DNA from 3 places in the Bradyrhizobium sp. WYCCWR 12699 genome. Region 2 is predicted to be linked to each of the others. Evidence: riboswitches for the same ligand, from Rfam matches in the RefSeq annotation. Region 2 holds a riboswitch; each other region holds the start of a gene.

Region 1 (4,633 bases), 270 kb from region 2:
AGACGAAGCGCGCTTCGACCGCGGCGGATTGCGGCGTCGGCAGCTTGGTCGCAATGGTCGGCGCATCATGGCCGGCGTAGCGTTGCAGCGTCTCCCGCGTGGTGTTACGGCCTGCAAAAAATTCGCCGGGATTGAGTGACAGCCAACCGGAGAACATCCAGGTCAGCACGAAGGCGCCCGCGATCAGTCCAGTGACGTGGTGCCAAGCCATCCAGCTGCGGTACGGGGAGATCCCGCCGCTCGCGTACCGCCGCTTCAGCCGCACGCGCAGGATGCCGATCCAGATGCCGGTGACGCCGACGATGAGGCAGATGCCGGAGATCCAGAGCACCACCAGCCGCCACAACGGCCCATCCTTGCGCAAAACGGTCGGATAGATCCAATGCGGAATGGAGCCGAGCCAGTTCCAGACGCGCTCGGTGTGGTTGGTATCGAGCACGATCTCGCCGGAGCGCGAGGAAACATAGAGCTTGGTGCCGGCGTTATCGCCGAGCCCGATGAGGTAGAGCGGTCGCAACGGATCGTAACGGGCGGTGACGCTCCATTGGTCGCGATCGACGATGTCTTCCAGTTGCGGCGATTTGCTCGCGGGATGATGTTGCGCGACCGCAAGAGCCTCCCGTTCGGAGACCCCGGTCACGACGCGGCCATCGGCCGCGGAGATCGCCTGCCGCTGACCGTCCCAGCCAATCATCCGATACACCGGCTCGTCGGCCAGCATGGCGAGCCGGAGATCGCGCGGGTAGCGCGTCGCGCCTGCGACCCTCATCGCATCGTCCGGCGATAGCTTCACCTTTTCCCATTGAATGTCGGGAAGCGCTGCCAGCCTTTCCTTGTCGGCAAGACCGGGAAACGCGACATACATCATCACCACGCCTGACATGAACCACATGGCGAAGAACAGGCAGGTGACGATGCCGAGCCAGCGGTGGCCGATATACAGCCACCGCCGGAGCGTACGTTTCAGGATGCGTGACACGCTCAGAACTTCACGTTGACGGCGAGTTGGGCCGTGCGAGGCATTCCGAGCAGCCACTGCGTGGTGCCGCCGGACGTCGTGTAAATCTCATCGAAGAGATTGTAGACGCGGAACGACACGGTGGTGTTGAGATCGGGCTTCCACTGCACGCCGGCATTGACGATGTTGTAGGCCGGGCGCGTCATCGTGTTGGCATTGTCCGCGTAGGTCTTGCCGACGATCTGCACGCCTGCATTGGCCGACCAGTTGGGTGCAAAGGCCCAGGTCGCCCAGATGTTGGAGACGGTCTGCGGTACGTTGACCGGCACGTTGCCGGCATAGTTCACGGCTGCGCCACCAACCGATTGCACGAAGTCGTCGTACTTCGCGCGCAGGAAGGCTGTGTTTGCATCTATTCGCCAGCCATAGTCGAGCAGGAACCCGACTGATGCTTCGATCCCACGCGATGATTGCTGGCCGACCTGGACGGTGAGCGAAGGAACGTTGGGATCGCGTGCCAGCAGGTTGTTCTTCACGATTTCGTAGCCGGCCAGTGTCCATTCACCCCGGCCGCCCCAGAACGATTGCTTGACGCCGATCTCGATCTGTCTGCCGGTGGCCAGATCGAAATTCTTGTTGGCGGACGACAGCGAGATGATCCCCCCGACCGGATCGACCGCGGTGGAATATTGGCCATAGAAAGCGAGGTCCTTGACGGGCGTATAGACCGCGCCGGCGCGCCAGGTCGTCGAGGAGAACGACTTTTCGAAGCTGTTGGCGGGCGTGACATAGTCGGTGCGCGTGACCGTCGGCTCATCGTGGCGGATGCCGGCAATCAGGGACAATTGCTCGGTGACCGACAGCCGGTTCTCGGCGAACAGCGCGTATTGGTTGGTTACGCTGCCGAAACTGGGGACCGTGGCGTTCGGACTGTTGAACACGCCAGGAACGAAGCTGTACGGGTTGACGGACGACGAGCCGCCATAGGGCGAGTTGTTGGTATGGGTAAAGTTGATGCTGTTGACGTCAAAGCCTGCCAGGAACTCGTTGGCCATGCCGAAGACATGCCCACGAAACTTCGCATCCATGCGATTGCCGACCTGCTGCTGGTCGTGAAAAATCTCGATATAGCTGCTTCGATTGATCAGGCCGGTGCCGGGATTGTAAGCGTAGCTTTCGACGTCCTTCCAGTGCCTCTTGGAGTTCAGGTAGTAGAGCGTGTTCTGGATCGAGATGCCATCAGCGACCTGCCATTCCGTCTTCGCCTGGCTCCAGCTATCGTGGTATCGGATGTGGCTGTCGCTGACGTTGTAATTCTTGAACCGAAGAGATTCATTGAGCATGCCGTTGATCAGCGGCGTGCCGAAGTAGCGTGAGGGATTGCGGTCGCCATAGTCCGTGGACAGTGTCCAGGTGACGTCTTCGTTCTGCCTGATCTGGACCACGGCATGGAGCGCGACATTCGAAGTCCTGTCACGATCAACCCAGCCGTCCGACATGTTGCCGGTGGCGGTGATGCGATAGGCGACGTCCCTGCTTACTGGACCTCCGCTATCCACGGCAATTCGCCGCGTCATGTTGCTGTCCAGCGACATCTCGGCCTGGTTGCGAGGGACCCACGATGGCAGTTTCGAGACGACGTTGATGGCACCGCCGACCGCACCCGCGCCGTACATCACCGAAGCAGGGCCGCGCAGCACCTCGATGCGCTCGGTCGACCATGTGTCGAACGGAAAGGTCACGGTGCCGGCGCCGATATAAAGCTGGGTGCCATCATAGAGCGTCATGACAGACCCAAGGCCCGTGAAGCCGCGGGTGTTGAACGAGACGCCGCCGTTGCCTGGTGCCGGGCTTGCAGTGAAGCCGGTGGCGTTCTGCGTCACCGCGTCGAGGATGTTCTGCTGGCCGCGTTCAGAAATGGTCTCGGCCGAGATCACCTCCACGCTGGCCGGCGTCTGCAGTCGCGTCAAGCTTAGTCGGCTGCCGGCCGTGCTAGCGCCGGTGAGGTTGAGCGTCGGTGCGGCGAATACGGGACCCGCTGGGTTGGTCGTCGGAGCCCGCGTTTCGGCGGTAGCTGCGTTTCGCTGCTGGTGTGGGCGCGCGAGGCGCGTGGAATCGCTGCGTCGGGCGCTCCGGGCATTCGGTGGCTTCGCCGACGGCTCCACTACGACAGGATCGAGCGTCTGCGCTGGTCTTGCGGATTGTGCCCAGCCATTGCTCGACACCACGAGGCAGGAAAATGCAACTGAACGGAGCAACGCGCAGCGTGGCGCGAAGATCTTACGGGAGGTCATCAATAGTCTCGCGATAACGTGGCACGTCACCGCGAACGCAGCTTGGCCGCTGCCTCAAGAGGAAGGCAGCTCAACACTCATCAGGACACCCCGCCCAATGTGCTCGCGTGTGACCACGACTGACGGCAGGTCTCCTGGCTCGCGGGTCGTTGCCTGTCGCCGCCTTCCCAGGCCCGCAGGCCCAGTGGCTTTTGACGAAGGCTCGCCGCTTACAGTTGCGGGGGCAGCCACGGCGTTGGGGACACCCGCACCGTATTCCCTATTGATCTCCCGAAAGAGAACCGTCGCCGGCAACCTAGTTTTATTTGCAAAGGACTGTCAACTGGCCATCGGGCGAATTGGCAACCACCCGGGGGCGGCGTTTCCCTCTCGGTCCAAATCAGGTGTGGCCCTTCGCGACATCTGCCGCAATTGCATGAGGACGGCAGTATCGACGCGAGGCAGATATCGACGGATGTTCAAGAGTACGCGCCCTAACCCGACCGCAGAGTGCAGACGCGATCCCCTACCCCGGACCCGGCATGTTGCCCGCGAACTGCGGATAGCATTCGCGCAGCTCCTCGCGGATCCGTCCCCGGATCAAGGCCAGCGTCGCGTCGTCCGGCGACGGCGTCGTGACCTCGCATTGCTCGTTGTCGTAGGCAAAGCCCGTCGTGCCGCGAATGTCGCGCCAACCATAGCCGGGATGCGTGCTCTCGAGGCGAAAGCGCCCCGCCTCCCGGTCGAAGGAGAATAGCGCCGCGTTGGTCAGCAGCGCATGCGGGCCGCCGCGCCGATAGACCGTCTCGTCGGTGACCCCAGGCGCAGACACGAAGTCCACGCGCTCTACCAGGGACCGCAGGCTGTGCTCCTCGCGGAACAGGATGACCCGCGGAACGAGGAAGTACAGATAGGCGGAGCCGAACGAGCCGGGCCACCTAACCGGATTGTTCGGGTAGTCGCCGGTGCCGACGAGATTGACATTGCCCCGGCCGTCGATCTGGCCACCGCCGAGAAAGAAGGCATCCAGGCGCCCCTGCGCGGCGCAATCGAACAGCTCCTCGGCTCCTCCAGTGAAGGAATTGTGCTTGACCGATCCGAGGATCGAGACCTGCACGCGCTCCGCTCCGTCACGCTCGTTGAGCGCACGCAACAGCATCGCACCGGCCGCCGGCATCGGCGAGGATTGACCGACCGCAACATGCCGCACGCCATTCAGCAGCCGCGAGATCGTATAGATCATCAGCTCGCGGCTGGTGCACGCCTCGGTCATGCCGCGCTCCTCGAACCCCGGATATAGGCCTGGAAACCCTCCGGCGAGCGCGCCGCGCGCGCGTATTTCTCGACTTCCTGCCCATCCCTGGGATACTCGGCGTAAAGCCCCGTGGGCCACCCGCCGTTC
Region 2 (4,633 bases):
CAAGCCGCCTTGCGCTTCGTGATCGATCCGCTGTCGCTGACCCGGATCGATCGCCTCGCGACCGGATGGCGTGTCGTCTCGGTCAATCAGCGGGTCAGCTAGGCCTGTCCGGCACATTGGCTTCGGCAAAGGTCGCCATGCCGTTGTGAAGTGCGCAGGCGCTGCGCACCAAGGGCAGCGCGATGGCGGCGCCCGATCCCTCGCCGAGCCTGAGATCGAGGCTGATCAGCGGCTGCACGTTCAGCGCGCGCAGCACCAGCCGGTGCCCCTGCTCGGCCGATTGATGCGACGGCAGCAGGAACGGCTGGCACGACGGATTCAGCCGCACCGCCGCGAGCGCTGCGACCGACACGATGAAGCCGTCGATCAATACGGGAATGCGGCGCTGCGCGGCCGCGATGATCGCGCCCGAGATCGCCGCGATTTCGAGACCGCCGACGGCGCACAGGATTTTTTCGGGCGAAACGCCTGCAACGCCATGATGCGCGATCGCCGCGTCGATCACCCGCGCCTTGTGCGCCCGGCCGGCGGCATCGACGCCGGTGCCGCTGCCCGCGATCTCCTCGGCGCTGATACCGAGCAGGCTCGCGGCAATCGCTGCCGATGTGGTGGTGTTGCCGATCCCCATCTCGCCGAAGATCAGGAGATCAGGCGGGTTGGCCGCCGCACGCGCGACCGCGCGCTGGCCGGCCTCGAAGGCGAACGCCAGTTCCGCAGGTGTGAGCGCGGCCTCGACGCTGAAATCGCGCGTGCCATGGCGCGACTTGTCGGTGACGATTCCCGTCATCTCCTCCTGCGCAAGCGTGCCGGCGTCGACCACTTCCAGGCTGCAGCCGAGCTCGCGCGCCAGCACCGAGATCGCGGCACCGCCCGCGGCAAAATTCGCCATCATCGCGATGGTCACCGCTTGCGGATAGGCCGACACGCCCTGCGCGACGATGCCGTGGTCGCCGGCGAAGACGACGATCGGCACGCGCGCCGCGCGCGGCTGCTCGGTGGCCTGCAAGCCCGCGAGCTCGATCGCGAGCTGCTCGAGCCGGCCGAGCGCGCCGGTCGGCTTCGTCAGTTGCGCCTGACGCGCGATCGCCGCGTCGCGATGGACCGCGGAGATCTCGGGGCATTTCTGGGTGACCCAGTCGGGGAGCATGCTGCCTCGCTTAACGCGTACGCTTGAGAATGTAGCTGTCCATGATCCAGCCGTGGCGCGCGCGCGCCTCCTGGCGCACGGCCACGATACGCGGGCCGATTTCGGCGAGCGCGCCGGATAGGATGATCTGATCTTGCATGCCGAGATAGGCGCCCCAGTAAATGTGGAGGCTATCAGGATCGAGCGACTGGAACGCCGTGCCGCCGTCGAGCATCACCACCACGGTGTCGACACCTTGCGGCCAGCCGCCTTCGCGCAGGCGCCGTCCCGTCGTGACCAGAAACGGCTCGCCGATGTCGTTGAGCGGCAGCGCATGGGCCGCGCACAGCGCCTGGATCGAGGTGATGCCGGGCACGACTTCGATTTTAGGCAAGGGATCGAGCCGCCGCGCAATGCGCAGCGAGGAATCATACAGCGAGGGATCGCCCCAGATCAGCAGCGCGACCTTGCCCTCACCCTTGAGATGATCTCTGATCGCTTTCGACCAGGTCGCGGCAACCGCATCGTGCCAGTCGTCCACGCCCTTGCGGTAATCCGCTTCCTCGGTGTCGCGCACGGGAAGATCGAACTCGGCGATACGCGTCGTTTGATTGGTCAGGACATCCGCGCAGATCGTCCGCCTGAGATCGGCGAGATCGGACTTCGCCGTTCCCTTGCGCGGGATCAGGACGAGATCGGCGGCGTTGATGGCTTCAACGGCGGCGCGCGTGAGCTGGCCAGGATCGCCGCAACCGATGCCGATCAGGGAAAGCGTGAGCATCGCAGGCGCCGGGGGCGGCCATGACGGCCGCCCCTTGTCTCTTTAGGCCGCGTTATGCAGGCGCGGGGTGACGAAGCCCGGCGCGGTGACGCCGCGCAGCGACTTCGCCAGCGCCAGCACGGCCAGATCAGCCAGCGGCTCGATCACGATGACCAGCGCGTAAGAGGCGGCGAACGTCGCGATGCTGGCGAGGTTGCTCATCGCAAAGCCCGAGCCATAGAGCGCCCAGAACGCGACCCAGCCGATCACGCCGGCCTGATAGGTCGTCGACAGCGCCAGCGCCTGGCGATACTTCAAATCGACATAGGCGGTGTTGCGCGGGATGATCCGCGTTGCGATCGCCTGGATCGCGAACAGCGGCACCAGGAGCGTCGTGACGTTCATGCCGTATTGCGGGATGTCGGCCGGCTCGAAGAACACGCCCTGAAGCAGCAGGCCGAACGCGAGGCCAAAGGCGGCGGGCGCCGCACCGAACAGCAGGAACAAGGTCGAGCCGAGAATGAAGTGGACCTCGGAGATGCCGACCGGGAAGTGCGGCAGGATCTCGAAGAAGACGAAGACGAGAACCGTCGTGGCCAAGGTGCGCGCGGCGAACGACGTCATGCCCTGCTCGCGTACGGTCTCGGCCGCGAGCTTCAAGGCAACGCCGCCTGCGGCGATGCCGGTTGCGTAACTCAACACGAGCTTGGCGCCCGTCACGATCCCGGGTTCGATATGCATGGCTCAGATCCTTCCTGCCGTCACACCCGACGGCCTTGGCCTCAAAACGTGCAGGGCCGGTCTCCTGGCTCGCGGTTCACTGGGTTCTCCGGCCTTCCCGGGCCTTGCGGCCCAGTGGCTGATCGGAGCCCCTCACCGCTTACAGTCGCGGGGGCGGCTGGGGTTTTGAGCGCCGCAACTTGGTCCGCCCATCCCCATTCCCGATTATGCTCCGGCGCTTTGCGCCGCGTTGAGCACCATGCCCCTCCTGTGTGCTCCTTTCGGCGCGCCTGCGTCAAGAGGCGAAGGGCGGCCGCGGCCGTCACGACGGATAATCCCCCGCCAGCGCGCCGAACAGGATCACGGCGGCGGTGGAAGCGGCGCCGCCGCGGGCAAGCTGCTCGGCAAGCTCGGCAATGGTGGTGCGGACCAACCGCTCGTCGGAACGGCCGAGGGATTCGGCGACCAGCGCCGGCGTATCCGCGGCGAGTCCGTGCGCGATCAATTTTGCGGCAAGCGCCGGAAAGGTGCGCCGGCCCATATAGACCACGGTCGTCGCTTCAGGATCGGCCAGCGCCCCCCAATTCAGGTTCGGCGGCAGCTCGCCGGTGACGTCCGCGCCGGTGATGAACTGCACCCGGCGCGAGGTGTGGCGCCTTGTCAGGGGAATGCCGGCCTGGGCCGCGGCGGCGCAAGCCGAGGTGACGCCGGGGACGATCTCATAGCCGATGCCGGCTTCGCGCAGCGTCTCGATCTCCTCCTCGAGCCGGCCGAATATCCCGGCATCGCCGGACTTCAGCCGCACCACGCGCGCGCCCGTTACCGCATAGTCGACCAGCAGACGGTTGACGTGATGCTGCTTGGTCGAAGGCCGCCCTGCCCGCTTACCGACCGCGACGAGATTGGCTTCGGGCCGGGCGAGATCGAGGATCGCGCCCGAGGCGAGATCGTCATAGAGCACGACGTCGGCCTCGCGCAGCCGCGCGGCGCCCTTGAGCGTGAGCAATTCAGGGTCGCCGGGTCCGGCGGAGATGAAGGAAACGAACCCGTTCACCGGTCCTCCGCGATCAGATGAAAGAACGTGCCGCTGACATGGCCGCGCAGCGAGCCGGTCTCGGCGATGATTGCACCCGTCGCATCATGCACGACCGCGAGCGGCGTGTCAGGCTGGGCGAGAATGGTCGAATAGTGAAACTCGTGGCCGCGCAGACGCGCCCCGGCGCGATGTCCCGGCATCGGCGCGGCGAGCGTCGCGAGGCGATAGCCCAGATGCATGCGGCGTTTGGCAAAGCTGGTCTCGAGGCCAAGCAGGTCTGTCATCTCATGGCGGATCCCGTCCGCGTCGGTCAAAGCGGCTCCCAGCACCATATAGCCCCCGCATTCGCCATGCACGGGCCGCGTTTCGGCGAAGGCGCGCAGGCCCTCGCGAAACCGCGCATTGGCCGCGATCCTGCCGGCATGGAGCTCGGGATAGCCGCCCGGCAGCCAGCACACATCGGCGCTCGCGTCCGGCGTTTCATCGGCCAGCGGCGAGAACGGCACGATTTCGGCGCCCGCCGCGCGCCAGGCTTCCAGCATGTGCGGATAGACGAAGGAGAACGCGGCATCGCGCGCCAACGCAATGCGCTGGCCGGGCGGCACCACGTTCAGGCCATCCGCGGCCGGCCGCGGCGACCATCCGGCTGCGGAGCGCAACACGGCATCGAGATCGACATGCTCGGCGACGAAGCGCGCGGCTTCGTCGATCAGCTTGCCGATCTCGGCCTGCTCTTCGGCCTGCACCAGGCCGAGATGCCGCTTCGGCAGGCTGATCTCGGCATGGCGCGGCAGCGCGCCGAACACGGCGATGCCGGCATCATTGAGCGCACGCCGCACCAGGTCTTCATGGCGCGGACTGGCGACACGATTGAGCACGACGCCCGCGAGGCGCACACCGGCGCGGTAATCACGCAGGCCTGCGGCGATCGCCGCCGCTGTCTGCGCCTGTCCAGAGGGGTCGATCACCAGCAGCACCGGCCAGCCCAGCA
Region 3 (4,633 bases), on a different contig from region 2:
GGTTTCGGGCTCACAGGGACTACCCGCCCTGCCCGCACCTCTCATGCCGACGCTGCCGCGTCCACCGCAAGCCCGGCTCGCGATCAAGACGACCTCGAGATCGCCCCTCCTGGATGAGCCGGGATGAGCCGACACATACGACAAATCCGAATTTCGGTAAAGTGGAATATTTTTAGCGAGACGGATTGACAGAGGCCGACACAGGGCACGGCCGCGTAGCCCGGATGAGCGGAGCGACACCCGGGATTCCACCAGCACTGTCCCGGTTGTCGCTACCTCCCCGGGCTACGATCTACGATGGCGTCGCTCAGGCCGACATTGCGCCCTTGTGTCCGAACGGATCGACCAGGCGGACGATCTCGCAGATCGCAACGAGGCCTGCGAGCCAGACGGCGCAGGTCAGGGCGATGCGCGTCACGATGGCGACGGTGAAGGCGCCCTCGCCGCCCAGGAACGGCGTCGCGGCGAGCAGCGCGAGCTCGTAAACTGCATAGGCCGTAACGAGCATGATCGCGAGCACCAGCGGCGTGCGCCCCCGGGGTAGCAGGCCGAGCACCATCGACGAGGCCGCCGTCGCCAGCAGCGCAGCCGCGCCGATGACAAAGCCCCATACGATGGTGCCGGCGTCAACGGGATAGTGCAGCGCGCCGAAGCCGATGGTCTGGTTCACCAGCCAGGCGCCGGTGACGACGAGCAGCGCCTGGCGCAGCGGCAGCATCGCCGCCGCAACGACGGCGAAGGCCGCAAACGGCGTGACGCAGGCGAAAGCGAAGCTTGCGAGCGCGCATGATGCCGTCAGCAGCGCAAAGCAGAACATCGGCGCAAGGCGCGGCGCGACCGGGTGAAGGCGGAAGCCGTCGCCGTGAGACGGCAGGATGCTGAAGGCCATGGATGATCTCCTTGTTGAGGAATACCAGTTCATCTGAGGGTGAGCGACAGCCGTAGCGAGGTGTAAGCCTTGATCAGAACGTCGCGCCGGCCTTGAGCAGATAGGAGCGGCCGGGCAGCGGATAGGCGCTGAAGCGGCCGTCGGTGAAAGTGCTGGCGATGGCGTAGTCGTAGTAGAGCGCGTTCAGCACGTTGTTGACGCTGAGCGACCAAAAGTAGCGCTCAACCTGGCCGCTGAGCTTGAGATCGATCGTGCCGTTGGCCGGAATCGGCTTCTGCGTGCCCGCCTGGTCGTTGTCCATGCGCCGCTCGCTCCAGAACCGCGCGGTGGCATCGAGCACCAGATAGTTCTGCCAGATGTTCCAGGTGACGCCGGCGCTTGCCGTATAGCGCGACACCAGCGGCACGTCGTTGCCGGCCCAGACGCCTTCGCGGAAGACCGCGCGGGTATAGGCCATGCCGGAGCGCAGCAGCAGGGCGTCGTTGACGCGATAGGACAGGCTGGTCTCCGAGCCGTAGCGGCGGGTCGGATCGAGATTGGTGTTGTAGAACAGGACCGGGTTGAAATGGACCTCGTTGGTGAGGTCCATCAGATAGAGGCTGCTCTGCAGCTGAAGTCCGCCGCCCTTGATGCGCAGGCCGCCCTCGATGTCCTGCGAGGTCTGGGTCTTGAGCTGGAACGTTTGCGGGATGGCCACGAAGGTCAGGGGATCGAAGGACGGCCCCGAGGACAGCCGCTCGTCGACGTCAGGCGTGCGGAAGGCGCGCGCGGCGCGGCCGAACAGCGAGACCACGTCATTGAGGCGATGCTCGGCTCCCAGATGCAGCGCATATTGGGTCTCCTCGCTGGTCAGCGGCGACGCGCCGATGTCGGCGTTGAACGGCGCCGCCGCGTCGAAATTGTCGCGTGCCGCAAGCCTGACGTTCTGCACCCGCGCCCCGTAGGAGATGTCGGTCGTGGGCGCGACTCCCAATGTGTGCTGGAAATAACCGGCGACCGTCTGCTGCCTGAGGTCGTAATTGTGCCAGGCGGCGAGCCCCTGCCCGGCGCCGCGGTCCTGCCGGAAGCTCGCATCGTAGTAGTCGATGCCAGTCAGGAGCTGCGACGGCATGCCGAGCAGCAGGCTCTTCACGCTGAGCCGCGGCGTGATCGACCACGTCGTCAGGTTGGAATCGACATAAGTCGAGGTGAAGAAGGCAGGAACCGGCGCCGGGCTGGAGAAGAACGCGCTCTGCTGCTTCTTGTCGCGCACACCGCCGTCGACGATGAGATCGACGCCGTTGACCAGGGTCTTGGTGAAGCCGGCTGTCGCGCTAATGCCCTGCTGGTTGGCGTAGTTGAACGGCGTGCTGGTGCCTCGGCGGCTGGTCTTGAGCTCGTCGAGGCCGATGGAGGGATCGACGGTGCGGCCGCCCGGCAGGCGCAGCTCCTGATTGTCGCCGGTGACCGTGAGAAATGCCGTCAGGCCCGGCGTCGTGTAATTGAGATTGCCGACGCCATTCTGCTGGGAATAGCGATTGTTGTCGCGATAGCCGTCGGTGCTGACGGCATTGCCGTAGAACGAGGTCGACCACGGCCCGGAATTGAGCGAGGTCGAGACATTGCCGAGCCTGGTGTTGAACGAGCCGAAGCCGGCCTCGATGCGCGCGGTCACGGGCGGTCCGCCGCTTCCGGTCTTGGTGACGATGTTGATCACGCCGCCGACCGCGTTGTCGCCGTAGAGCACCGCGCCGGAGTTGCCGCGCGTGATCTCGATACGCTCGATGGAATTGAGCGGGATGGTGGAGAGGTCCACCTGCGCCATGTCGACATCATTGAGCCGCCGGCCGTTGACCAGCACCAGCGTGTTGGCGGTGGCAAAGGCGCCGAAGCCACGCAGGTCCACGCTGGTCTTGGCGCCGATCTGGCCGCCATAGAACGTCGTGATCTGGGCTCCCGGAGTCTGCGTGGCGATGATCTCGGCAAGCGTCTGCGACGGCGCATGCGCGATATCCGCGGCCGTGATGACGGTCGTGGCGGCTCCGACGATGCCGCCGTCACCCGCGACAGCCTCGGAGCCCGGGCCGGATGAGCCGGTGCCATTGCCTGCCGGCGCGACATTCGCGGCTCGCCGCGGCCTCGTCGTCTCGCCCTCACCGATCGCCCTGGCCCGCGTGCGGTTCTGATCGTCGGGCTTGCTCACCTCGACCGGCGGCAACTGCTCGGCGACAGCATGCTGGGCGAAGGCGGCGGAGAGACCGAGCGAATGGAGCGAGACGGATGCGAACAGGCCTACGCTGAGGCGCCGGGCAGCAGAAGCGAGACGGGACAATGTTGTAACCTCGGTATGACGTCGGTGGCACGTCACAGCGAACGAGGTTTCACGGCAGAGCGATGGGCTGCTCCGGTGAAGCCAATGTCTGTACTCCCCGACCGACATCCTCGCGTGTGACCACGGCTGACGGCAGGTCTCCTGGCTCGCGGGTCGTTACCTTGCGTCGCCTTCCCAGGACCGAGATTCCCAGTGGCACAGGACGAAAGATTCACCGCTTACAGTTGCGGGGGCAGCCGTGGCGTTGAGACAAATCCCGGCGTTGGGACGTCCCGCACCACATTCCCTTTTGATCTCCATGAGGAGAACCGTCACGATCATCTACGTGCCGTTCCGCCGGAGAGTCAATCGGCCAGTCGGTGTAGCAACTGCGGCTCAAGTCCGCCCTCGCAAACGCTGGGCCTGGGCCCAGGCGGCAGCGACATCGCGAGGCGGAACATCGACGCGCTTGATCGGGGTCAATTCGCCGGAGGCCGAGACGATCGCAGTCTCCTCGCGGCGGCAGCGCGTGCAGACAAAGCGAACCTCATGCGGCGACGCCGACCAGCTCGACCGCTTCACATTGGCCGCCATCGGCCAGGCGTCGCAATGCGAGCACGACACCAGAAATCGGCCGGGATCGAGCATACCCATTCCATCGGACTCCGCGTCCTGCCCTCGTCTTCAATGGCTAACCCATGTGAATCGTTCCGGTGCCCCAGCACCGTCGGTTCCGTCAGGCCTCGTCGGCGACGGCATTGCGCAGCAGGCCGACCTTGTCGATCTCGACCTCGACGACATCGCCCGCCTTCATCCAGAGCGGCGGGGTGCGCCGCGAGCCGACGCCGCCCGGCGTGCCGGTGGCGATGACGTCGCCGGGCTCGAGCCGGGTAAACTGCGAGCAATATTCGATCTGGCGCGGGATATCGAAGATCATCTGATCGATGGTGGTGTCCTGCACCACCTCGCCGTTGAGCCGGGTCTGCAGCCGCAGCGGCCCGACCTCTCCGACCTCGTCGGGCGTCACCAGGAACGGGCCGAAGGCGCCGGTGGCGGGAAAGTTCTTGCCCGGCGTGAACTGATGGGTATGGCGCTGGTAGTCGCGGACGCTGCCCTCGTTGTAGCAGGCATAGCCGGCCACATGGCCGAACGCCTCGGCGCGGGGGATGTAGCGGCCGGCCTTGCCGATCACGACGGCGAGCTCGCCCTCGAAGTCGAGCTGGGTCGAGACCTTCGGGCGGATGATGTCGGTGAGATGCCCGGTCTGGCTGTTGGCGAAGCGGCCGAACACGGTGGGATTGTCGACCTCGGTACGCCCGGTCTCCTTGCGGTGGTTCTCATAGTTGAGCCCGATGCAGAGGATCTTGTCGGGGTTCGGGATCACAGGCAGAAAGGCGATGCTGGCCAGCGGATGGCGCTTCGCCCGGGCTGCCGCGGCGGCGACCTCGGACAGA

The links. Region 2 has a riboswitch for cobalamin ahead of RPS27_RS33835 (energy-coupling factor ABC transporter permease). Riboswitches for the same ligand answer to the same signal wherever they lie in the genome.
Region 1: it holds a riboswitch for cobalamin, as region 2 does, so the genes downstream of both, RPS27_RS32570 (TonB-dependent receptor) here and RPS27_RS33835 (energy-coupling factor ABC transporter permease) in region 2, are expected to answer to the same signal.
Region 3: it holds a riboswitch for cobalamin, as region 2 does, so the genes downstream of both, RPS27_RS07955 (TonB-dependent receptor) here and RPS27_RS33835 (energy-coupling factor ABC transporter permease) in region 2, are expected to answer to the same signal.

Annotation. Positions count from the first base shown of each region.
Region 1 is NZ_JAVTJN010000039.1:356,784-361,416, forward strand. It holds gene RPS27_RS32565 (PepSY domain-containing protein) at 1-979, opposite strand, end outside; gene RPS27_RS32570 (TonB-dependent receptor) at 982-2,928, opposite strand; cobalamin riboswitch at 3,359-3,553, opposite strand; gene RPS27_RS32575 (CoA-transferase) at 3,758-4,504, opposite strand; gene RPS27_RS32580 (CoA transferase subunit A) at 4,501-4,633, opposite strand, start outside.
Region 2 is NZ_JAVTJN010000039.1:630,944-635,576, forward strand. It holds gene RPS27_RS33820 (histidine phosphatase family protein) at 1-102, shown strand, start outside; gene cobT (nicotinate-nucleotide--dimethylbenzimidazole phosphoribosyltransferase) at 95-1,147, opposite strand; gene cobF (precorrin-6A synthase (deacetylating)) at 1,158-1,907, opposite strand; gene RPS27_RS33835 (energy-coupling factor ABC transporter permease) at 1,950-2,627, opposite strand; cobalamin riboswitch at 2,664-2,883, opposite strand; gene cobA (uroporphyrinogen-III C-methyltransferase) at 2,929-3,660, opposite strand; gene RPS27_RS33845 (cobyrinate a,c-diamide synthase) at 3,657-4,633, opposite strand, start outside.
Region 3 is NZ_JAVTJN010000007.1:85,836-90,468, reverse strand. It holds gene RPS27_RS07960 (hypothetical protein) at 308-889, opposite strand; gene RPS27_RS07955 (TonB-dependent receptor) at 963-3,200, opposite strand; cobalamin riboswitch at 3,314-3,528, opposite strand; gene RPS27_RS07950 (hypothetical protein) at 3,576-3,833, opposite strand; gene RPS27_RS07945 (fumarylacetoacetate hydrolase family protein) at 3,916-4,633, opposite strand, start outside.